2 regions of the Lysinibacillus sp. NPDC096382 genome follow, and region 2 is predicted to be linked to the other one. Evidence: riboswitches for the same ligand, from Rfam matches in the RefSeq annotation. Region 2 holds a riboswitch; the other holds the start of a gene.
What was found. A riboswitch is a leader RNA that binds a small molecule or an ion and turns the genes downstream of it on or off. The one in region 2 is predicted to bind FMN.
Positions count from the first base shown of each region.

Region 1 (3,431 bases), on a different contig from region 2:
AATGTGTTGTTGAGCCACGGATTACTGTACCTAATCCAATTATTGCATCATATTTCTTTGTTTCGGCTAACTGTTTTGCAATGAATGGAACTTCAAATGCACCAGGAACCCATGCTACATCGATAGAATTCTCATCCACACCATGACGCTTTAAACCATCTAATGCACCGTCTAATAATTTGCTTGTAATAAATTCGTTGAAACGACCAACTACTACTGCTATTTTTAAATCCGTACCAATTAATTGTGCTTCAAATGTTTTACCCATTGTTCTTTTCTCCTTTTATATAGACATTTTATTTTCTTCCATTATTTGTTGACGACGATAAGTGGCCAATGCTTCTATGGAAATCATTTTTAAATGATGTAGCGCTGCATATTTAACAAGGTCATTAAAGCGTAGCATTTTGCCATTGTCCCCCATAATTTCACAAATAATGCCCGCAGGAATACTATGACATAGCTTGGCCAAATCAATTGTAGCTTCTGTATGTCCTCTACGCTCTAATACACCATTTTCCTTTGCAATTAACGGGAATACATGACCGGGTCTACGAAAATCCGCAGCTTTCGCTTGTGGTTCTAGCATTTTTTGTATAGTCATTGCCCGTTCAAAGGCACTAATTCCAGTCGTTGTATCTACATGATCTATACTAACGGTAAATGCCGTTTGATGATTATCTGTATTAATACTAACCATAGGCTTTAATGCTAATTTTTGTGCAAGATCCTGTGAAATCGGCGTACAAATAAGACCTCTTCCATAAGTCGCCATAAAGTTAATTGTTTCTGGGGTCATAAATTCCGCAAGTGCGAGTAAGTCCCCTTCGTTTTCTCGGTCCTCGTCATCTACTACAATGATCATCTTCCCTTGTTTTAAATCCTCTATTGCTTCATCAATTGAATGTAGCAATATCGCCACCTCCAGTTCGTAAAATGTATTATATCCATTATGCCTCGGCATAATTGCGTCAGGAATCTTTAACTTCTTTAAAGCAGATGTTTGGACTTCTGTACCTGTCGCTACAAAAATAATTGCTGAAAGAAGTCAAAATCCGTTTTTTGCTAAGAAGTCTCTTGAGATGGTTGGTGGTTCCTGTCCACGCTTAAGTTGATGCAAAATGTATTTTCCAACTAAATCGGTTTCTATATTGACGAGATCACCAATTTTTTTCATACCTAAAATAGTTTCCTTGTATGTGTGAGGTATCAGTGATACTGTGATACCGTTTTTCTCGACATGAAAAAGTGTTAGACTCGTTCCGTCAATTGTGATGGAGCCCTTTGGCATACAGTAGCTCGTTAACCCCTTCGATAGTTCAATATCAATATAGACTGCATTTGCTAATGGTCGCTTACGCACTATTTTCCCTACCCCGTCTACATGTCCGGATACAAAATGACCACCGAAACGTCCATTAGCTGACATAGCGCGCTCTAAATTTACCGGATCTCCAACTGCGAGCTGCTGTAAATTTGTTGCGCTCACTGTTTCAGGCATTACATCCATCGTTAGCTCTTGTTCATTAAAATATATCACTGTTAAACAAACACCATTGACCGCTATACTGTCTCCGAGCTTTACGTCCTCTACCATTTTCTTTGAAATAACGGTAATTTTCATACTTTGACGATCGCTTTGCATGGTTTTTACGGTACCAATATCCTCAACAATTCCTGTAAACATTTTTTCACCTACTTTCATTCATTTAATAATTTCCGTTCAAACAAAAAACCCCTTAAATAAAAGGGGTTTGGGAGTTTATCTACATAAGACGTCAACAAATAAACCTCATGGATATAATTTTTTTCCATAGGCTGTCATCTCATCGTTCTTCTCCCATCCAGACTGTCACTGTCGGTTTTGGATTTGCACCAAATCAGCTTGCGCTCACGGACTTTGAATTTCTTCATCACCGCCGATTGGGAATTTCACCCTACCCCGAAGAACTACTGCTATTCAATTTTTTAGCCAAATAAAACAAAAACTACTTCCCGACTATAAAATGGGAAGTAGTTAACATAAAAGCATACTCAAACAAACCTTATAAACTCAAGCGAATTTAAAAAGCTCACACTTTTACCCTTCTCCCATCCAGACTATAACTGTCGGTTTTGGATTTGCACCAAATCAGCTTGCGCTCACGGACTTTGAATTTCTTCATCACCGCCGATTGGGAATTTCACCCTACCCTGAAGGATATTTTTATTTAGCTATTTCTTACGATAACACTATTTTATTTTATTATCCAGATAATTCTTAATAAAAAATTTTTCTCTAACTAATTTCGCTTTCGTAAATTTGTACTGACGTTGGGTTTTCTCTTGAAATGAAGATAATACAGCCATCGCCTTTGGTCATTATAAAAGACCAAAGGCGTAACTGTTTAAAAAGGCAATAAATTATACAGTTAAACTACCATCAACAGAGACAACAGTACCAGCCATGAAGCTTGCTTTATCTGAAGCTAAGAATAGGACCACTTCTGCTACTTCTTCTGGTTCACCATGGCGTCCCATGCGTACACGTGCCATTTCTTCTGGTACGTATCCTGTTTTTTCAAGCGTTTCACCAACACTATGGAATAATGGTGTAACGATACCACCTGGACACACAGCATTAACACGAACACCTTTATTTGCATACTCGATTGCTGCACCTTTCGTTAAACCAATACCTGCATGTTTACTCGCGGAGTATACAGCAATACTGTGCTCTAGACGAATACCTGCAGATGAAGCAGTATTTATAATTGCCCCTTTGCCCTGTTTTTCCATTACTGGAATGACATATTTCATACCTAGGAAAATACCTTTTACATTGATATCCATATAACGATCGTATTCTTCTAATTCAACCGTTGTAAATGGTGCAAACTTTTGAATGATGCCAGCGTTATTGAATAATACATCGATACGGCCATACGTGTTTATAGCTTGCTGTACGTAATTGTGAACATCCTCTACTTTAGAAACATCCACTAGAACGAATATCCCTTCAATAGGAACACACCCCAATCTCTTCTGTAATAATGGCAACTTTCCGACATAATATTTCTCTATAAGAAATATTCATTGATTTTCACCCTTGCATTACTAAACTTACATTAATAAATAACAGTAGTTTAATTAAGCAATAACTAACTTAGAATAATAAAAGCCATATTAGAAGCAACTCTATAATTAAGGAACCTCTTGTCATTTAGCACGTTACTGTATAATGGCATTTTTTTATCTGCTTGACATTAAAAAATAATAGTGATATTGTGAGTCATTGTTCTTGTCAACGTTAACAATGAACGCAACGAATATGATTAGATTCCCTTCTCACATTGGAGGTTTTTTTATTGCAAAACATCTTGAAAAAAAAATCCTTTAACAAAGGTATATTTTATACTTTTATCGCAATTTGCTTTATCGCTTCTGTTTTT
Region 1 covers NZ_JBIWFC010000014.1:110,258-113,688, forward strand. Annotated here, with positions in the region: gene ribH (6,7-dimethyl-8-ribityllumazine synthase) at 1-268, opposite strand, end outside; partial or broken gene ribB (3,4-dihydroxy-2-butanone-4-phosphate synthase) at 320-913, opposite strand; gene ribE (riboflavin synthase) at 1,049-1,687, opposite strand; FMN riboswitch at 1,829-1,954, opposite strand; FMN riboswitch at 2,080-2,205, opposite strand; gene ACIQZA_RS18210 (SDR family NAD(P)-dependent oxidoreductase) at 2,404-2,982, opposite strand; gene ACIQZA_RS18215 (YibE/F family protein) at 3,348-3,431, shown strand, end outside.
Region 1: another riboswitch for FMN. It lies ahead of ribE (riboflavin synthase); the one in region 2 lies ahead of ACIQZA_RS02465 (ECF transporter S component).

Region 2 (3,431 bases):
TTTAACACTTTTGAGCGATAAATAATAGCTCCAACATATATTGTTTAATTTTAATTCGGTGAAAAGTTTGTAAATAGTGATTGTTGGATTTTTACTTTTTTTCGCGAAATAGGTAAGCTTCCTAAAGTCCCTTGAAACAAGCCCAAGCAAAATCTATCAACTCTTACAAGCTCGTTAAATGGCTCTGTAAGCTTGCTACGATTGTTGTTGTAAGCTGACTCAAAGTTGAAACAATTGAGTTACTTTGGAATCTAAAAGCAACATACCAAAATGTCACCTTCGCACTTTAGTGGTATATAAAAAGAGGGAGGAATTACCTTCCCTTATGTATGATTTTATAGGTATTGCTCTTTAGCAAAAGAACCATCTTTCTTCGAAACCTTTCTATCAACCTCAATCAAACCTGCTAGTTCTAAATTCTGAATCAATGCACGAATTCTTCTCTCTTTAAAACCAACAACGTCAATAATCTCATTGTTGAATACAGTTGCAGGAGCATAACCAAACATCTTGCTACGATATTTCAGATAACAGTAAATCAAAAACCCATCAACCCCGATTTCATCACACAATACACAACGAGTAAATTCAAATACACTTATAGGTAATGTATCATCCCTTGAGAACATTAGACCTTCTTTTCCCTTTCGATTGTATTGTAGAAGTGGTTTCTTACATGTATATCGCCCACTATATCTTTTAAAAAATTCCTTCGATTGAGATTCGTCAATATCATCTGATAATTGTGTTACCTTAATACCATCTTTCCCTGTTAGGTCAGTGTATATTGCTTAAATTCTGTAACTCTTTCTCATCTAAAAAATCTGCAATTGCAAATTTAAGCAACAAAAAAACACCTCCTAGACTTTAACAGTCCAATAAGGTGTCATTACTTGAACACTATCCTAAATCATACTTTATTCTCGAAATTAACTCATATACATGGAACGCTGATGATGAATCCATTTACGCATTGTTGTGAATAGTAATGCCATGATGATGGTAATTAAAATACCTTTCACAATGTTAAATGGCAAAATACCAGCTACGATCATTTTATATAGTGAATCACCTACAACAGGCTCCATACCTAAAAAGTAAGTGTACATAGGTAAAAATACAACATAGTTAAGAATGCTCATTCCTACTGCCATTACAATTGTTCCAACAGCTAAACCTCCGATAAGGCCTTTAACTGTTTTGGAGCGATTAAACACAAAGCTCACTGGTAGAATAAATAAAATACCTGTTGCAAAGTTCGCAATATGTCCTACCGGTACTCCCGTTGGCGTGCCTGAGAAAACCCAGTCCAACACATTTTTAAATAATTCTACTAAAATACCGGCTATAGGTCCCATAGTAATCGCCGCTAGTAATGCTGGCATATCACTGAAGTCCACTTCCAAAAACGCTGGAAACGGCGGAATCGGGAAATTAAAAAGCATTAATAAAAACGAAATACTGCTCAGCATGCCAATCGTAATATACGATTGAAGTTTAACATTTTTCTTCATAGAAAACTCTCTCCTCTTTGCTGATTCAATCTCGCAAGAAGAAAGGTTACGACCTAATCGATCATCATCATGAAAAAACCCTTATGCAAAAGAGCATAAGGGAGAATAGGCAAGATTAAAAAACGCCATTAATTAACTATTTTCTGAGCATACGCTGCGTGAAATCACATCGAAAAAACGCTCGTACATAGTTAAATTCATAACAATGAATGACGATCGTACCTCCATCTTCTCCCATCCAGACTTTAACTGTCGGCCTTGGAATTGCACCAAGTCAGCCATGCAAAAAATCATTTGCACAGGTCGCGGGCTGAAGAGCCTTTCGTAAATCATGCGAGCTAATATGTCTTAAAGGAAACATTAGCGATTTACAACTCTATTACCGCCGGTCGGGATTTTCACCCTGCCCCGAAGATGAATCATTATTTTTTTGTTTCATAGCCTTACTATAATGAATTATTAGAGAAAAGTAAATAGCTTTGCTTAAAAAAATCCGATTAAACTTGTATGCTTTAATCACGTAAAAGTAGCTTAAGTCCATATTCATCTCATTCTAGAGGTGAGAGACACTTCTGTACAGGACGCTTTGCTTTCGCTACAAAAAAAATAATAGAGCATTCATGCACATATAGCGGCGAGAATGCTCCAAATATTTATTTGTTGTTAGGCTGTTTATGGCATATATCGTTTATTGGCTCCTACAGGCTTTGGCAAGAATTTCTTTAAATCAAATCCCTCCCAGCTTTCCTGTACAACATTGTCTAGACGTATTTGTTGATCAAAACTTGCAGCAGTAAGCATCATAGCTTCTATCATTTGAGTTGCCCGAACAGTATCCATGGTCGTTAAATCAAGCGGCTCATCAAATGTAACAATAACACCTTCTGCTACTTCTTTCACAGTGTATGTTAAATTTTCCGGTACAACTGGAACGTATACATCATCATTTTTATTTCGCATAACGGTAAGCGCTTCTGTTACAGTGGAAAAAGTTTTACGAGTATCGGGTGATAAATATTCAGCTCCATTTTCATCTTTATATAAATAATAATTAAAATGATTTGAGCTTGTTAAGACCATAGGCTTACTTGACTCTTCATCCTTAGAAAATTTGTAGGCTGTACCATCAGAATTTTCAAACTCAACATCTTTATACTCTGAATCTGAGAATGTATCCTGTAAAGTGTCTAAATATTCATTCGTATCTGCTGAAGCAACATCATAATCATTTTTCTTCGGCAATACATGAACTAGTTTATCGCCCTTCTCCTTTAATTCTCCTTTATATGGATGATAGTTAGTAAAACCATTTGCTTTCTCATCAATTTGCGGCGCATACTTTTCATACATTTGTAATGTTGTAGGCTTTCTCTTCGGAAAATCAGTAGCAACTCGTTCATTTGGAATGATATACGTCATCGGTACGCTATTCTTATCACGATTTGCCAAACCAATATGAAACACTACTGCATCTGTTAAATCTTCCTCATAAACAGATGATCGTAGAGACATGATCCTTGAATGTTCTGCTACGATGTTGTTGGATTCCATCATCTTATCGTGGTTGACAGAGCTTTTCGCTACATGACTGTCTGGCGATGTTGAATATTGAGAGGTTTCAGGCGCATTAGCCTGGTCTATTTTTGCATCATTATGATTTAGCAACGTCGAGCTTGTAAATACTGTTAAAGCGAAAACTGCTGCAACACTCATAAAGATCGGCCATTTATGAACTTTCTTCTTTGTTGCTGTCTCTGTACTTTCTTGTTGTGTAGGATTACCATGTTGTTGCTCTTGTGATATTATTTCATCATCTATTGGTTGTTGTATAGCTCCTTGAAGATGGGTATTATCCTGCAAGCGAGCATCTGTCAGTAATCGATTTAATATTTCTTCTTTCGAACGGCGGTCAGAAAG
Region 2 covers NZ_JBIWFC010000001.1:517,132-520,562, reverse strand. Annotated here, with positions in the region: gene ACIQZA_RS02470 (hypothetical protein) at 336-542, opposite strand; gene ACIQZA_RS02465 (ECF transporter S component) at 930-1,514, opposite strand; FMN riboswitch at 1,737-1,934, opposite strand; gene ACIQZA_RS02460 (RNA polymerase subunit sigma) at 2,187-3,431, opposite strand, start outside.